DNA from 3 places in the Clostridium sp. ETTB3 genome. Region 1 is predicted to be linked to each of the others. Evidence: a T-box and tRNA genes for the amino acid it is inferred to sense, from the RefSeq annotation. Region 1 holds a T-box; the other regions hold tRNA genes.
The links. The T-box of region 1 lies ahead of leuS (leucine--tRNA ligase). A T-box ahead of a tRNA ligase gene usually reads a tRNA of that ligase, here a tRNA-Leu.

Region 1 (6,501 bases):
TATAATTATAACTCTAATTAACACATAATATATTAGTAAAGCTAATGATGTCCATATGACTGATATTAAATTTAATCTTCTAATATAGTTATTTGCATTATAGTAAACAAATGTAGTGTTCCAACTTATCCACCCTAAAATTCCTATTCCAACCTTAGCTTCAATAGGCCATACCTTAATCTTATTCACTATATCTTCTATTATATTTATCTTTGATTTATTTTTACTTAAAGATACTAAACATAAAATTGCTAAAATTATAAACAATATAAAACTACCACAGCTCAAGTAAAATCTATTAATATTGATTTCTACTTTTTTAAGATTTTCATAAACTACATCACCTTTTTTAATTTCTTGTGGCATCCATATATATATTGATATACTTTGCTTTTCATTATAATCATAAGCATATATATTATTTGGTTCATACCTATCATAATAAGTATAATAACTATATTTATTATAGTAAATTAATTTGCTTATAATATTATTATTTATTTCCTTGCCATCAACATATATTTTTTCTATAACATTACCATTATAATCAATATTTATTTCTTCAAAATATTTACTATTTTTTATAATGTTATTAGAATCAATTTTTTCTCCACCAATCCAAATATCCTTTAATTTATCATAAGCTCTAAAGTTTAAATTAACATAAGATTTTATTTTATTATTTAAATCACTAGCACTATTGCCTTTTCTATTTAAAATATACTCTTTCATTTCTTCATCATTTAATGTATATTTTTCAGTAATTTTTTCTTTTTCTTCACTCAATATCTTTTGTTGTTCTTCATAAGTTAAGTTGCTAAAACTCTCCTCATTATATTTATCATTTCTATAATTTTCATATTCCTTATTAACTTTATCAACTAATTCAGCTTTACAAATATCAATATCATTTTGGGTTATATTATTATTATCACTAGCATATTCTAATGATTTATAATAAATCGAATAATCTTTTACCAAATTTATATAATCAGATATATTATTTGATAAATCACCATTTAAATATATCCCACCTGGAATTATATATCTTATATTTGCTTTAATTTCTCTTAATGATAAAATAGCACATGCTATTGATATAAAAGTTAATAATACAACTATATATTTTTTAAAAATATTTTCACTTCTACTTTTTCTCTTATTTGATTTTTTTATTTCTTCTTGAAAAATACTTTCTTCATTAATATTTTTCGATTTTGTATCCAATACCCCACACCACCTTTAAATACTTAGGTTCTTTAGGATTAATTTCTATCTTTTCTCTAATCCTTCTTATATGCACTGCTACTGTATTTTCCACATTGTAACTAGGTTCATTCCATACATTTTCATATATCTCATCTATTGAAAAAACTTTTCCTTGATTTTTTAGCAATAATTTCAATATTCCAAGTTCAGTTGCTGTTAACTTAATTACTTCTCCATCTACTATAACTTCTTTTGTATCTTGGTTTAATGAAAGTCCTCCACTTCTTATTATTGAATTGTTTTCTTCATTTTTACCACCATAATTCCCTAATACAGTATATCTTCTTAGTTGAGATTTAACCCTTGCTATAAGTTCTAATATATTAAATGGTTTTGTTATATAATCATCAGCTCCCATATTAAGACCTAATATTTTATCTGTATCTTCTGATTTTGCAGAAATTAATATAATCGGAATATTTTTTTCTTGCCTTATTTTCATTGTAGTTCTAAGTCCATCCATGTTAGGCATCATTATATCCATTAATATAAGTTGTACATTATTTTCCATTAATACTTCTAATGCTTCTAGTCCATCATATGCCTTAATAACATTGATTCCTTCATTTTTTAAATATATCTCAATAGCATCTACTATCTCCTTGTCATCATCTACTACTAAAACATTATTTTTTTTCATAAGTTACCCCACTCCCCTATAACAAACTTAACTATATAATAATTATTATTTTATATTTATATAGTAACAAAAAACTTTTAAAAAAACCTATCATATTTATTACAAATTTATTAAGTTATAAAATTTAAGTGTCTTTAAAAATATTTATATATTTTCTTAAAGACACTTTCACTATTTATGTATTAAATTGTTAATAAAAATCCTGCTATTGTGGCACTTAAAAGATTAGCTAATGTCCCTCCTAATACAGCCTTCCAACCTAAACGTGCTATATCATGTTTCCTACTAGGTGCCATTCCACCTATGCCACCTATTAATATTGCTATAGATGAAATATTAGCAAATCCACATAAAGAAAATGTAACTATAGCTATTGTTTTTGGAGATAATGTAGATATTATTTCAGAAAGACTTGTAAATGCTACAAACTCATTTAATATTATTTTTTGCCCTATTAATGATCCTGCAATTACAGATTCTTTCATAGGCACTCCTATAATAGTTGCAATTGGCGCAAAAATATATCCTAAAATTGATTGTAAACTTAAGTTATCTATTCCAAATAATCCACCAATTAATCCAATAATTCCATTTATAAGTGCAATTAATGCTACAAATGCTAATAATATTGCAGCTATATTAAGAACTAATCCTAAACCATCAATAGCACCTTTGGAAGCTGCATCAACAATATTAGATGAATCATCTTTTACCATTTCAATTTCTTCATTAACTTTTGCTTCCCTTATTTCTGGAATTATTATTTTAGAAATTATAAGTCCTGCTGGAGCTGACATAAAACTAGCTGATACTAAATACTCAATAGGAATTCCTAATAATGAATACCCAACTAATATTGATCCTGAAACTGAAGCAAGTCCCCCAACCATAACTGTAAATAATTCTGATTCTGTTAACTTTTCAACATATGGCTTAATTAATAATGGTGCTTCAGTTTGCCCTAAAAATATATTTGCAGCTGATGATATAGTTTCAAGCTTAGAAGTGCCTAAAAGCTTTGATAATCCACCCCCTATAAGCTTTATAACAAACTGCATAACTCCTAAGTAATACAACACTGATACTAATGCTGAAATGAATATAATTACTCCTAAAACATTAACTGCAAATATACTACCATCATTAGATAATGAACCAAATATAAAAGAAATTCCTTCTTTTGCATAATCAATTACAGATTGTACACCTAATGAAATTCTACTCAATATATATTTTCCAACACTCCACTTTAATGCAGCAAATGCAAATATAAATTGAATTAAAAATCCAATAATTACTGTTTTCCAATTTATTTTTTTCTTATTATTCGAAATTAAAAATGCTACTAAAAACACGAAAATTATACCTATAATACAATTTAATATCGCCATAAAATACCACCTTTTGTTAATCTTTTTCTTAATTTAGTTTTATCTAAAATATATACTTATATTCTTTAAAAATAAAAAAATTGTTTATTAAATTATTAATTTATCATTAAGTTCATATAAATTCTATATTTTTAAGTATATTATATTGTTTTATTTTATATCATATTTACAATATTATACCATACTTTATGAATTTTAAATAGTTTATATTTTTATTCACCTTAAACTTCTCTTAAGTAATTTTCTTTTAAAATAAATATAAACTTAATCATTTCTTGATATATTGACTATGTAAAATAAGGTTATTCCTCTTATTGACTTATTATAGTTAATTAATATATAATTAATTAATATTAAAATTATTTAATAAATTTAATATTTATTGCATTGAAAAGGAGTAGTACTATAAAATTGTAGTCTTTAGAGAGCTGTTGGTTGCTGTAAAACAGTGATGCATTTATGGGAACTTGCCTTGGAGCTTACTTGTTTAAAAGCAAGTACGGAATCCCCGTTACAGATTTAAGCGAGAAATTAGTCAGTGATAAGTTTTAAGTGACAAATGACAAGTTATTAAGTTTACTAAACTTAAACTGCTAAATTCTAATAAGAGTGGTACCGCGAAATATAGCTTTTCGTCTCTTAATTGAGATGAAGGGCTTTTTTTATATAAAACTTAGCAAATTTCAAGTAACAAGTTTCAAGTGATAAATTTAAAGTGGTAATCTAAACAATAAGTTTAGTCAAAATTTAGAGATTTTCTCTAACTTGTCACCTGCTACTTGTCACTATCTAAAGGAGGATTAAAACTATGAGTAACTACGGAACTGCCATTGATAAAAAATGGCAAAAGAAATGGGAAGAAACTGAACTTTACAAATTTAATCCAGATGCAGAGGGTGAAAAACTTTATGTTTTAGAAATGTTCTCTTATCCATCTGGAAGTCAATTACATGCTGGTCACTGGTTTAACTATGGACCTGTTGATTCATGGGCAAGATTAAAGAAAATGCAAGGATATAATGTATTCCAACCAATGGGATTTGATGCCTTTGGTTTACCTGCTGAAAACTTCGCAATTAAAACTGGGATTCATCCATGGGATTCTACAGAAAAAAATATCAAAACTATGGAAGAACAATTAAAAGCAATGGGTGCTATGTTTAATTGGGAAAATGAAGTTATAACTTGTACTCCTGAATATTACAAATGGACTCAATGGATATTCTTACAATTATTAAAAAATGATTTAGCTTACAGAAAAAAAGCTCCTGTAAATTGGTGTCCATCTTGTAATACAGTTTTAGCTAATGAACAAGTTGTTGAAGGTACTTGTGAAAGATGTGGAACAGAAGTCACTAAAAAGGATTTAACTCAATGGTTCTTTAAAATAACACAATATGCTGATGAATTATTAGAAAAACTAGATACTTTAGATTGGCCTGAAAAGACAGTTGCTATGCAAAAACACTGGATTGGTAAGTCTACAGGTGCTGAAGTTAACTTCAAAGTTAAAGATTCAAATATTAACTTTAATGTATTTACAACAAGAGTTGACACTTTAAATGGTGTAACTTATGTTGTTTTAGCTCCTGAAAATCCATTAGTTGATGAAATAACAACTAATGAAAATAAAGCTGCTGTTGAAGAATATAAAGAAGCTGCTAAAAAGCAATCAGATATAGAAAGACAATCTCTTACAAGAGAAAAAACTGGTGTATTTACTGGTTCATATGCTATAAACCCTATAAATGGTAAGGAAGTTCCAATTTGGGTTGGTGATTACGTTCTTGCAACTTATGGTACTGGTGCTGTTATGGCTGTTCCAGCTCATGATGAAAGAGACTTTGCATTTGCTACTAAATTTAACTTACCAATAGAACAAGTTATAACTAGCAAAAAAGGTGAAGAAGTTAAATTACCATACTGTGAATATGGTGTATTAGTTAACTCTGGTGAATTTGATGGATTAACTACTGAAGAAGCTAAAGAGACTATTGTTGAAAAACTAGCTAAAGAAAATTTAGGTTCTGCAAAAGTTAATTACAGATTAAGAGACTGGTTAGTCTCAAGACAAAGATATTGGGGTGCTCCAATTCCAATAATCTACTGTGAAGATTGTGGTGCTGTTCCAGTTCCAGAAAAAGATCTTCCTGTTGAATTGCCATACAATGTTGAATTTGCCCCAGATGGTAAATCACCACTTGCTAAATGCGAAGAATTTGTTAACACTACTTGCCCTTGTTGTGGTAAACCAGCTAAGAGAGAGTGTGATACTTTAGATACATTTGTTTGCTCTTCTTGGTACCAAATGAGATATGTAGATAATAAAAATGATAAAATTGCATTTGATAAAGAAAAAGTAGATAAGATGCTTCCAGTTGATAAATATGTTGGTGGGCCTGAGCATGCTTGTATGCACTTATTATATGCAAGGTTTATAACTAAAGCCTTAAGAGATATGGGATATTTAAGCTTTGATGAACCATTCAAGAGCTTAACTCACCAAGGATTAATCTTAGGTCCAGATGGATTAAAAATGTCTAAATCTAAAGGAAATACTATTTCTCCAGATGATTACATCAAAGAATATGGTGCTGACGTATTTAGAATGTACTTAATGTTTGGATTTGCTTACACTGAAGGTGGTGCTTGGAGTGATGATGGTATTAAGTCTGTTGCTAGATTTGTAGATAGAATTGAAAGATATTTAACAATGTGTAGAGAAGCTATTAATGCTGGTACTAATAATAAAACTACTATGGATAAGGCAGAAAAAGAATTAAACTTCTGGTTAAATAATGCTATTAAAGGTGTTACTGAAGATGCTGAAAAAATGCAATTCAACACTGCAATTGCAAGAATGATGGAATTCATTAATGCTTTATCTAAGTACATGAAAGAAGAAACTAAGAACTTAGATTTCTTAAATACTGTATGTGAAAGCTTTATTAAAATTTTAGCTCCATTTGCTCCTCACTTTGCTGAAGAACAATGGTCATTATTAACTAATAAGTATTCAGTATTTACTGAAGCTTGGCCTGAGTTTGATGCTAAAGCTCTTGTTAAAGATGAAATTGAAATAGCAATTCAAATTAATGGTAAAATTAAAGCAAGAATTAATGTTGCTTCTGACTTAAACGAAGAAGGAATTAAAGCTGAAGCTTTAGCTGATGAAGCTGTTTTAGCTGCCACTGAAGGAAA
Region 2 (6,501 bases), 450 kb from region 1:
ACCTTTTCCTGATTGGCTGTTTATTCTAACTAAAGGTTCATATTCTCTTCCTAAATCACTTGGATCTACTGGTAAATATGGTACTTGCCATAATTTTGATCCTCTCTCCTCATACTTCTTCATTCCTTTATTTATTGCATCTTGATGCGAACCAGAAAAAGCAGTAAACACTAAATTTCCTGCATATGGATGCCTAACTGGTACAGGTATCTTTACACACCTTTCATATATTTCAATAATATCATTTATATTTTCAAGATTTAAAATAGGATTAACACCATGAGAAAACATATTATATGCAACAGTTAAAATATCAACATTTCCTGTTCTTTCTCCATTACCAAACAATGTTCCTTCTATTCTATCTGCTCCAGCCAATAATGCTAGTTCAGCATCAGCAACACCTGTCCCTCTATCATTATGCGGATGCACACTTACTATTACCCTTTCTCTATCTTTAAAATTTTTACACATATATTCTATTTGATCTGCAAAAACATTTGGTGTATCCATTTGAACTGTTGATGGAAGATTTATTATAATTTTATTTTCCTTTGATGCCTCCCATGCATCAGCAACTGCATCACATACTTCTAATGCATATTCAACTTCTGTTCCAGTAAAACTTTCAGGAGAATATTCTAAAAAAATCTCGCCCTCAAAATCTGAAGTATATTTTTTTACTAACTTTGTTCCCTCAACAGCAATTTTTTTAATTTCATCTTTGCTCATATTAAAAACAACATCTCTTTGTAATACTGAAGTTGCATTGTAAATATGAACTATTGCTTTTTTTACCCCTTGTAAAGCTTCAAAAGTTTTTTCTATTAAATGTGGTCTTGCTTGAGTTAATACCTGTACAACAACATCATCTGGAATACAATTATCATCAACTAATCTTCTCAAAAAATCAAATTCTATTTGTGATGCTGATGGAAATCCAACTTCAATTTCCTTAAATCCTAATTTAACTAATAAATTAAAAAATTCTAATTTTTCATTTATGTTCATTGGATTTATAAGTGCTTGATTTCCATCTCTTAAATCAACACTACACCAAATAGGTACCTTTTCAATAATATTATTTGGCCATGTTCTTTCCTTAAAATTAATAGTTTCAAATCTCTTGTATTTACTGTAATTTAACATTTATAAAAGCCCCCTTAAATAAAATAAAAAACCGCTAAACAGCTCCTATTCATTGGAGCGTGTTTACGCGGTACCATCCAAAACTTTTACTTAATTAAAATAACGGTGTTATCCGATAAGAATTACTTCTAATTCATCCTTATAGCTCATGAGCGAGTTCAAAAATATAATTTATAGACTCTCAGCAACTGTCTACTCTCTGAAAAATTATTAATTTTCTACTACTCTCATTCCCAGCAATGCCTTATTTATTTTCTATAATTTTACTATATTGTATTATCTCTGTCAATATACATAATATTTTTATTTTTATACTCTATTTCGTTCTTCTCCTCTATAAAAAGCCTTAATATTTTCTATTACTTCTTCAAATAACACTTTACGAGCTTCTATACTTGCCCATGCAATATGAGGTGATAATAGTAATTTATCTTTATTTTTTACAGTCAATAGTGGGTTTTCTTCATTAATTGGCTCAACCTCAAATACATCTAATGCTGCTCCTCTTATTTTATCTTCATCTATAGCCTTTGAAAGATCCCTTTCTACTACAATAGGTCCTCTTCCCATATTTACTAAAATAGCTGTATTCTTCATTTTGCTTAGTGCATCATAATTTATTAATCCCTTTGTATTATTGTTTAATGGTGCATGAATAGAAATAATATCACTTTTATTTAGTAATTCTTCAAATTCAACTCTTTCAAATTCACTTGAATTATTTCTTCCTGAAGTAGAATAATATATTACCTTTGCTCCAAATGCTTCTGCTATTCTTGCAACTCTTCTTCCTATTACTCCTAATCCAATTATTCCCCATACTTTATTTTGAATTTCATAATAAGGTCTATTTAAACATGTAAATAATCCTGATTTAGAATATTCACCAGACTTAACATAATTATCATGATATATAACTTCATTTAATAATCCTAAAGCCATTGCAAATGTATGTTGAACTACTGCATTAGTTGAATATCCCGCAACATTTGAAACCCCAATTCCTCTTTTTCTTGCATAATCAACATCTATATTATTAAATCCAGTTGCTGTTTCAGCAATAAATTCTAATTTATTTGCATTTTTCATATTATCTTCATTTAAAATAACTTTATTAGTTAATATTATATTTGCATCTTTTATTCTATTACTTACTTCATCTTCACTAGTAAATTCATAATAATCAACTTCTCCAATTTCATTAAGTTTTTCTAAATCTATATTTCCTAAAGTTTTTCCATCAAGTATTACTATTTTTTTCATATAATTCCTCCATAAATCATTATAAAAAAAGAGCTACATTAAAAAATCAAATTCAAATGTAGTTCTATATAATGTATTGGTGCAGATGGTGGGATTTGAACCCACACGGAGAATATCCAATAGACCCTCAATCTATCCTGTCTGCCTATTCCAGCACACCTGCATAAGATAACTCTTATATTATATATTTTATGTTAATGTAAAATTAAATTCAATCATATTTTCCTCTCTATTTTTTTAATGCTTTTAATATTTTTATAATATCTTCTATATCTTCACTAGTTAAATTTTCATAATTATCCAACTTATTTTTTATATCTTCTATTACTTTTTCTTTATAACTCTTTTGCATTTTTCTTCCTCCATTTGCTATATACAAAGTAATACTAGTTGTTATAACTCCTATAACTCCTATTCCAATAATCATTAATAAAACAGCAATTGATTTTCCTAATTGAGTCTTTAATAAAATATCACCATACCCAACTGTAGTAAAAGTTACAAAACTCCACCATAAAGCATCTCCTATTGACATTCCTTCAACTATTGAAATTAAAACAGCACCTATAACTATAAATATTGTTGAAAGTACTAATAAAAAATTTAATCTGCTCTTTTTAATTTCATCTTTAACTCTTATTTTAAATTTTAAGGCACAAATTATTAGCATAAAAATCTTTATTATTTTTATACAATAAGCTGAATTGATCTTAGAAGGAATTATGGTCAACCCCACTAACCTTATATAAAATCTTATTGAAAAAATGGATAGTAAATCTATTATATTTTTTTTTATAAAATTTCTTTTAGATTTACTTATTACTAATCTTGTAACGTAATCCCCTATAAATATTAATCTTACTATATTATCTATATAATAAAATGTCCAACTAACTTCATTTGGTATATCTATAAAAATATCTATAACAAACATTAATGCTAACATAAGTGCAAGTAATCCTATAAAAAAATCATATACACTTTTCTTTTCCATATGTTTACCTCATAAATATAAATTTATATATTTATATTTATGTTAGAATTACTTAATATATGATAAGTAGCACTAAAAAAGACCAATGCACTTATGCATCAGTCTTTTAAAATTAACATCTTCCATACATTTTTGTATATTTATATATTTTATCAGCTAATTCTGTATTGTAGCTTCCTTCCTTAATTCTCCATTTCCAATTTCCACCTAAAGTTGAAGGAAAATTCACTCTTGTTTCATTTCCAAGATTTAAGAAATCCTGCATTAAAGCTATAGAAACATCTGCTACGCTTGCCCACGCCCCTCTTATGAAGCCCCAGTTATATCCTTCTTCTTCTGTTAAGGCTAAATATTCCTTGCAATACTTAACATCTGATTTATTTCCAGTTAACTCAAACCAACCCCTAAATGTATCATTATCATGTGTTCCTGTATATGCAATACAATTATTAGTATAAGTATGAGGTAAATAATTACTTTCTTCTCTTTCATCAAAAGCAAATTGTAATACCTTCATTCCTGGAAATCCTGTTTCCTCTAAAAATTCTTTAACTTCATTTGTTAAAAATCCTAAATCTTCTGCTATAACATTTATTTCACCTAATGATTCTTTAATTGCATTAAATAGCTTAATTCCTGGTCCTTTTACCCATTTACCATTAATAGCTGTAGTATCTCCATAAGGAATTTCCCAATAGCTTTCAAATCCTCTAAAATGATCTATTCTAACTACATCATAAAGTTTTAAACTTTCTTCAACTCTCTTAATCCACCATTTATATCCTGTTTTCTCCATGTAATTCCAATCATAAAGAGGATTTCCCCATAATTGACCTGTTTCTGAAAATGCATCTGGAGGGCATCCTGCAATAGAAATTGGTTTTAATGTTTCTTCATATATTAAATATGCTTCAGGATTACTCCAAACATCAGCACTATCTTCTGCAACATAAATTGGCATATCTCCTATTATTTTAATTCCCTTTTCATTAGCATAGCTTTTTAATTCATTCCATTGTTTAAAGAATAAGAATTGAATAAATGACCAAAACTCTATTTCATCTGATAACTCATTTCTATAAAGTTCAATTGTTTCAGGTCTTCTCTTTTTTATATCATCATCCCATTCTTGCCAACTAGCTAAATTAAATTTACCTTTAACAGCCATATAAAGAGAATAATTATCTAACCACCAATTATTTTCTTCTTTAAAACTTTCAAAGTATTCTTTTAATAAAAAGTTATGACTTTTTTTAAAGTTCTCATAAGCTCTTCTTAACACTATATATTTAATATTAAATAAAAGCCCATAATCAATGCATTCTTCATTATCTCCATAATTTTCATTAATATATTCTGCTTTGCTTAAAATTCCTTCATCATTTAATATATCAAAATCAATAAAATAAGGATTGCCTGCAAAAGCTGAAAAAGATTGATATGGTGAATCCCCATATCCTGTTTGCCCTAACGGCAATATTTGCCAATATCTCATTCCTGATTTATATAAAAATTCAACATATTCATATGCTTCCTTACCAAATGTCCCTATTCCAAATTTTCCTGGTAATGATGCTATATGCATAATAACACCTGCACTTCTCTCCATACCCCTCTACTCCTTTTACCTATTAAATTTAACTATATATATTATTAAAATAATAATTATTTTACTTTTTGCTAATATCCATACAAGATTCTCTTTCTATTAACTCAGTATCTAATAAAATATGTTTATTTTCCCCTTTTTTCTTTAATAGTTCAAATAAAATTTCTACACTTTTTTCTGCCATTTCTTTTTTAGGTTGATTTATTGTGGTAATACCTGGATTATAATAACAACTAACATCCATACCATCAAAACCAATTATTGATATATCTTCTCCAACTCTTAATCCACTATCTGATACTGCCTTAGCAGCGCCAATAGCCATGAAATCTGAAATTACAAAAATTGCAGTTATATCTTTTCTATGTTTTAACAATTTCATAGTTTCTTCATAAGCTTTTTCTGAATCATAATCTCCAATTATTAGATTTTCATCATTTATTTTTATATTATAATCCATTAAAGCCTTAATATATCCCTTATATCTCCACCAACTAACACAAAAGTCATTTTTTTCTCCTATCATTATTGCAATATTTTCATGACCTTTTTTTATAAGATATTCCGTAGCTGAATATGCTGATTGAAGATTATCTATTCCAACTGTAGAATATTTATCTCTTCCTGCTGAAGATACTGTATTAACAGAAGTTAATACAACTGGAACGTCTATATTTTTAAAACTATCTTCATCTAAATCTATGAAATTTCCACCTAAACAAATTATTCCTTGAAGTCTTTTTTCTTTTACAAAAGAAATGATATTTTCAACTTCTTGTTCTAAAACATAATCATTTTGCTGTAATATCATAGTGTATTTTTCTTCATTAATCTTACTTCCTATAACATTAATAAGTTCAGAAAAAAAAGGATTAAAAACTCCTTTTACTAAAACACCTATGTTTTTAGTTGTATTTTGCTTTAATATTCTTGCACTATTATTAGGCACATAATTGCTTTCTTTTATAACACGTAATACATTTTCTCTAGTACTTTCTTTTACATCCGGATGATTATTTAATACACGTGAAACAGTACTTACTCCAACACCTGATATTTTAGCAATATCTCTTATATTCATAGATAAACCTCCTTAAAAAATATTTTGAATTATTTTAGCACTCCTATTTCCTTATTAATTTATATCCAAAATACTCCTTTTTACATCATTATAATTCATTAATTATTCATAAAATATACCACTAATAAACTACTTATGTCCATATTTCATCTTAACATAATATATAATGCAATATCTCGGTATCGTTTCCATATAATTGTATCTCATTTTTCAAATTTTTTCAAGTTTATTATTTTCAATTACATTTTTTAATAAATCCTAAACAAATTAATTATTTATGTTTCTTTTGCATTTACTATAATTTCATAATTAATACCATCATCATTTATATTTATTTTATTATTATCCTCTTCATTGCTATATCCTTGTGATACATTTTTAACTTGCATCAATAATAACTTTAAA
Region 3 (6,501 bases), 370 kb from region 1:
ATTTTTATATAAATCCATAAAAGCTTTTCCTTTATCTTTTGACGAGCCATTAAATGGTAGATTAAATGAATAAATATATTCACTTAAAATAGGATTTAGCCCTAAATCTTTCAATGTTTTAATAAGAAGTTCAATTTGAGGTTTATTTAATAATGGCTGTCCATTAGAACAAGCAACAATAGCAATATTATCATTTATATTTAGTAAAGACATAATCTTCTCCTTTAATTAAATTAGTTTATATTATAGTATCACTGATGATTATAAACTTCAAATTAGGATTTTAAGAAATATATGTATTTAATTAGAATAATATTTAGGGGAGGGGATTTTATGTGGTTAAGGAAATAGTTATATACTTAGAAGATTTAAATTTTATTTCAATTTTTTTAAGAGTTTTAATGGCAGTTATTTTTGGAGGAATAATTGGATATGGAAGAGAACGAGAAAAAAGGCCTGCAGGTCTTAGAACACATATACTTGTGTCTGTTGGAGCAACACTTGCAATGATAACTAATATATATTTACATAAGATATATAATGGGGAAACAGATTTATCAAGACTAGGAGCTCAAGTTATAAGTGGAATTGGTTTTTTAGGTGCTGGAACTATTATAGTAACAGGTAAAAACAAAGTAAGGGGATTAACAACTGCAGCAGGGCTTTGGGCATGTGCATGTATGGGATTAGCAATAGGTGCTGGATTTTATTCAGGAGCAATTATTGGCTGTTTAGTAATTGCAGCAGTTACTGTAGCACTTGCTAATATTGATAGGAAAATTAATAGAAAGTCTCGAAATATAACTTTATATATTCTTGTTAACTCAACAAAGGCAGTTTCTAATTTATTAAAAGAAATACAAAGTAAAAATATAAAAATACGTGATATAGAAATAAGTAATAATAATGTAACATCTAATGAGATAATAGGTATTTTAATTGGACTTAAGATATCAAGAGATGTATGTCCTAGGAATTTTATAGAATCTATTAGCAATAAAGATGAAGTTATTTTTTTTCAGGAAATAAACTAATTAAAAAGGTATTATTAATTAAGATAAAGAATAAGTTATTTGTATTCTAATATTAATTAATCTAAATTATTTTAATTTATAGGAGAATAAATGAGAGTTATGAAATTAGCAGTTATTGGGTCGGGTATGATTGTAAATGAGTTTTTAAGCATAGTTCCGTATTTAAATAATATTAAAATTAATGGGATTTATGGAAGGAAAAAAAGTTATGAAAAATTAAATAAGATAAAAAAACAAAATAACATTAAAAATATATTTTATAATTATGAAGAATTGCTTAAAAGTGATATAGATACTGTATATATATGTTTACCTAATAGTCTTCATTTTGAATTTTCAAAGAAAGCTTTAGAAGCTAATAAAAATGTTATAGTTGAAAAACCAATAACATCAAATTATAAAGAAGCTAAAATATTAAGTGATTTAGCAAGAAAAAGAGGATTGTTTATTTTTGAAGCAATTACAACATTATATTTGCCTAATTATTTAAAAATAAAAAAATTAATTTCCAAATTAGGTGAAATAAAAATAGTTGAATGCAATTACTCTCAATATTCAAGTCGATATGATGATTTTAAGAAAGGAAAAGTATTGCCTGTATTTGATCCTAAGTTTTCTGGAGGAGCATTGATGGATTTAAATATATATAATATCCATTATATAGTTGGATTATTTGGAAGGCCTAAAAATGTTGAGTATTATCCTAATATAGAAAGAGGGATAGATACATCAGGAATATTGGTTTTAGATTATGATAAATTTAAATGTGTTTGTATTGGCTCTAAGGAATGTAAGGCACCCATTTATAATAATATTCAAGGAGATAAGGGATGTATATATCAAGATAATCCAACAAATAAATGTGAAAGATTTGAATTGTTACTGAATAATGAAGAAAGTAAGATTATAAATGAAAATAATTATAGGAATAGAATGATTTATGAATTTATAGAATTTGAAAAAATGATAAGTAGTAATGATTTTAATAGATGTTTTCAATTATTAGATCATAGTTTAATTGTAAGTGAGGTTCAAACTGTAGCTAGAAAGAAGTCTGGAATTAAATTTGCAGCTGATGATTTGTATTAAATAAAGTATTAAAATTGTAATTGGTAAGTTAAATAAAAAATAAAAGCATTGATTTTACTAAATTTAAGTAATATTAATGCTTTTATTAATGTTAGATATATAAAATTGGTGCCGGCAGTGGGAATCGAACCCACACGGTTACCCGCATGATTTTGAGTCATGTGCGTCTGCCAGTTCCGCCATGCCGACTTAATTAACATATAAATAATATTATCATATAGGGATAATTGTGTCAATAGAGTAAATTGAAAAAAGTGGAAAATGATTTGGTTGATATAGAAAATGAGTAAATAATTTAATAGTATTTAGAACTTGTTGTAAGATTTTATCATATATTGCTTATATAATGATAAAGCTATGAATAATAAAGGAGATTTAAAAATTATGGAATGGTTTATGGGATTAAATCCAATTGCTCAGGGATTATCGGCTACAATATTTACATGGGCAATAACAGCACTAGGTGCAGCTTTAGTATTTTTCTTTAAAACTGTTGATAGAAGAATATTAAATTGTATGCTTGGATTTGGAGCTGGAGTTATGATAGCAGCAAGCTTTTGGTCATTATTAAATCCAGCAATAGAATTATGTGATAACCTTGGATATAGTGAAATTATATTACCATCCATTGGATTTTTTTCAGGAGGAATTTTTATAATATTAGCTGATAAAATGATGGATAAGTATTCATATGGGGTAATAACAGAAAATGATGAAATAGCAAGAGACTCAATAGTAAAGAAGTACAAAAGAAGTATATTGCTTGTAGTAGCAGTAACACTTCATAACATACCAGAGGGATTAGCTGTTGGGGTAGCCTTTGGTGGAGTAGCAGCAGGAATACCATCAGCAACTATAGGAGCAGCTATAAGCTTAGCATTGGGAATAGGTCTTCAAAATTTTCCAGAGGGAGCAGCTGTATCTTTACCTTTAAGAAGAGAGGGTTTATCAAGAACTAAAAGTTTTTTTTACGGACAAGCATCAGGAATAGTTGAGCCAATAGCAGGTTTTTTAGGTGCAATGGCAGCTGTTGGGGTTAGAAGTATGTTACCATTTTTTTTAGCTTTTTCAGCAGGGGCAATGGTTTCAGTTGTAGGTTCAGAGCTATTACCAGAAGCATCTATTGAAAATAAGGCATTAACAACTATAGGATTAATATTTGGATTTATAACTATGATGATATTAGATGTAACACTTGGATAAAGATAAAATAAGGATGACACAAAAGTATCATCCTAATTACATAAAAATATAATGTTTTATTGAGAGAAATTAAAAGTTTATTCAAAAAAGATTTATATTATTATTTTAGGTTAAAGAAAGCTTGTCTTCCTCTATATTCAGCAACTTCGCCTAATTCTTCAGAAATTCTAATAAGTTGATTGTATTTAGCAACTCTTTCTGATCTAGCAGGTGCGCCTGTTTTAATTTGACCAGCATTAACTGCAACAACTAAATCAGCAATAGTAGTATCTTCAGTTTCTCCTGATCTATGAGATATAACTGCAGTATAACCAGCTCTATTTGCCATTTCAATTGCATTTAAAGTTTCTGTTAAAGTACCAATTTGATTTAACTTAATTAATATTGAGTTAGCTACACCCTTTTGAATACCATCTGATAATCTTGAAGTATTAGTTACAAATAAATCATCTCCAACTAATTGAACCTTATTTCCAAGTCTTTCAGTTAGTAGTTTCCAACCTTCCCAATCTTCTTCAGCCATACCATCTTCAATAGATATGATTGGATATTTATTAACCCAGTTTTCTAAAAAATCAACCATTTCAGAAGGTGTTAAAGTTTTACCTTCATGCTCTAAAACATATTTTCCATCTTTGTAATATTCAGAAGAAGCAGCATCTATAGCAATAAACATATCTTTTCCAGGTTCATATCCAGCTTTAGTTATAGCTTCTAATATGATTTCTATAGCTTCTTCATTTGATTTTAAGTTAGGAGCAAATCCACCTTCATCACCAACACCAGTTGAGTAATTTTTTTCATTTAAAGTTTTCTTTAATGAATGATAAACTTCACCACAAGCTTGGATAGCCTTATCAAATGAATCAAACCCTACAGGCATAACCATAAATTCTTGTAAATCTACAGAGTTATCAGCATGTGAACCACCATTGATTATGTTCATCATTGGAACTGGAAGTACTTTTGCATTTACACCTCCAACATATTGATATAAAGGAAGTCCTAAGAAATTAGCAGCAGCTCTAGCAACAGCTAAAGAAACTCCTAAAATAGCATTAGCACCTAAGTTACCTTTATTATTTGTTCCATCTAATTCAATTAATTTTTTATCTATTGCAGTTTGATCAAAAACATTATATCCAACTAATTCTTTTGCAATTACTTCATTAACATTATTAACAGCGTTTTTAACACCCTTACCCATAAAGAAGTTTTTATCACCATCTCTTAATTCAACAGCTTCATAAATACCAGTAGAAGCACCTGATGGTACAGCAGCTCTTCCTACAGTTCCATCTTCAAGTACAACTTCAACTTCTACAGTAGGGAAGCATCTTGAGTCAAGAATTTGTCTTGCTACAATATTAACTATTTCTATAATATTTTTCATTTTAATATCCTCCTTAAGCATAAAAAAGTTAATTATATTTTATTTAATGAATAAAGCATTTAAACTTTTACTAGATGTAAATAAAAATCATTATCAATACTTTTAACTTAGTATAACAAAATAAAAGAATAAATAGCAAGAGAATTGATAATAATTATCAATTTCACTTTAAGAAGAATATTTTAAAAAAATATTTTTAAAAAATAGTAATAAAATTTAACAATATGATAAAAAAATCTCAATTTAATATTGTTACGGATTGATTCATCTGTTATTATATAGAAGTAGGATAGATTTATGCCCAGTGGGGTAAATCTTGACCCAGTTAGGTATGGTCTAGATATTACATATATTTAAGACAAGCTATAACTAATATTATTAGGGAGGAATCAATATAATGATGTATTCAAGAGAAGTTGAAGAAATGTGCGTTGTTTCTAAAGGCGCTAATCATGCATGTGCTCCAATTCCAGTTGAAGGAAAATGGGTACAAGCTACACAAATATCAGATATTTCAGGGTTAACTCATGGAATAGGTTGGTGTGCACCTCAACAAGGAGCTTGTAAATTAACTTTAAACGTTAAAGGTGGAGTAATAGAAGAAGCATTAGTTGAAACTGTTGGATGTTCAGGAATGACTCACTCAGCTGCTATGGCTTCAGAAATATTACCAGGAAGAACTATATTAGAAGCTTTAAACACAGACTTAGTTTGTGATGCTATAAATACAGCAATGAGAGAATTATTCTTACAAATCGTATACGGAAGAACTCAAACTGCGTTCTCAGAAGGTGGATTACCAATCGGAGCTGGTTTAGAAGATTTAGGTAAGGGATTAAGATCTCAAGTTGGTACTATGTACGGAACAGTTGCTAAGGGACCAAGATACTTAGAAATGGCTGAAGGATACGTTACAAAAATCGCTTTAGATGCAGATAACGAAATCATCGGTTATAAATTCGTTCACCTTGGAAAAATGATGGAAATGATCGCTAAGGGAATGGATGCTAACGAAGCATTAGAAAAAGCTGCAGGACAATACGGAAGAGTTGCTGACGCTGTTAAATTAATCGATCCAAGACACGAATAATTGTAAGGAGGAATTTAATCATGGCATTATTTGAAAGTTATGAAAGAAGAATAGGACAAATCACTCCAGTATTAGAACAATACGGAATGAAAACATTAGAAGATGCTAAAGCAGTATGTACTGAAAAGGGAATTGACGTATACGAAATCGTTAAGTCAACTCAACCAATCGCATTCGAAAACGCTATGTGGGCTTATACTTTAGGTGCTGCTATTGCTATAAAGAAAGGTTGCACAAAGGCTGCTGATGCTGCTGCTGCAATCGGAGAAGGGTTACAAGCTTTCTGTATCCCAGGTTCTGTTGCTGACGATAGAAAAGTTGGTTTAGGACACGGTAACTTAGGAGCTATGCTTTTAAGAGAAGAAACTAAATGTTTTGCATTCTTAGCAGGTCACGAATCTTTCGCTGCTGCTGAAGGTGCTATCAAAATAGCTGAAAAAGCTAACAAAGTAAGAAAAGAACCATTAAGAGTTATATTAAACGGTCTTGGAAAAGATGCTGCTAAAGTTATCTCAAGAATCAATGGATTCACTTACGTTCAAACTAACTTTGATTTCTTCACTGGAAAATTAGAAATAGTTAGTGAAAAGCCATACTCAAACGGACCAAGAGCTGCTGTTAAATGTTACGGAGCTAATGACGTTAGAGAAGGTGTTGCTATAATGCATCACGAAGGTGTTGACGTATCAATC

Region 2: it encodes a tRNA-Leu, which carries the amino acid that the T-box ahead of leuS (leucine--tRNA ligase) is inferred to sense. The anticodon was not compared.
Region 3: it encodes a tRNA-Leu, which carries the amino acid that the T-box ahead of leuS (leucine--tRNA ligase) is inferred to sense. The anticodon was not compared.

Annotation. Positions count from the first base shown of each region.
Region 1 is NZ_CP199832.1:2,405,269-2,411,769, forward strand. Features, by position in the region: gene ACUN06_RS11620 (sensor histidine kinase) at 1-1,227, opposite strand, end outside; gene ACUN06_RS11625 (response regulator transcription factor) at 1,202-1,909, opposite strand; gene ACUN06_RS11630 (NupC/NupG family nucleoside CNT transporter) at 2,092-3,300, opposite strand; T-box leader at 3,679-3,943, shown strand; gene leuS (leucine--tRNA ligase) at 4,109-6,501, shown strand, end outside.
Region 2 is NZ_CP199832.1:1,960,006-1,966,506, forward strand. Features, by position in the region: gene leuA (2-isopropylmalate synthase) at 1-1,149, opposite strand, end outside; T-box leader at 1,200-1,393, opposite strand; gene ACUN06_RS09615 (D-2-hydroxyacid dehydrogenase) at 1,459-2,412, opposite strand; tRNA gene ACUN06_RS09620 (tRNA-Leu) at 2,490-2,575, opposite strand; gene ACUN06_RS09625 (potassium channel family protein) at 2,642-3,406, opposite strand; gene malQ (4-alpha-glucanotransferase) at 3,519-5,015, opposite strand; gene ACUN06_RS09635 (LacI family DNA-binding transcriptional regulator) at 5,077-6,096, opposite strand; gene ACUN06_RS09640 (hypothetical protein) at 6,372-6,501, opposite strand, start outside.
Region 3 is NZ_CP199832.1:2,033,514-2,040,014, reverse strand. Features, by position in the region: gene ACUN06_RS10015 (S66 family peptidase) at 1-213, opposite strand, end outside; gene ACUN06_RS10010 (MgtC/SapB family protein) at 336-1,034, shown strand; gene ACUN06_RS10005 (Gfo/Idh/MocA family protein) at 1,134-2,123, shown strand; tRNA gene ACUN06_RS10000 (tRNA-Leu) at 2,230-2,312, opposite strand; gene ACUN06_RS09995 (ZIP family metal transporter) at 2,508-3,326, shown strand; gene eno (phosphopyruvate hydratase) at 3,427-4,719, opposite strand; gene ACUN06_RS09985 (iron-sulfur cluster assembly scaffold protein) at 5,117-5,809, shown strand; gene ACUN06_RS09980 (GGGtGRT protein) at 5,830-6,501, shown strand, end outside.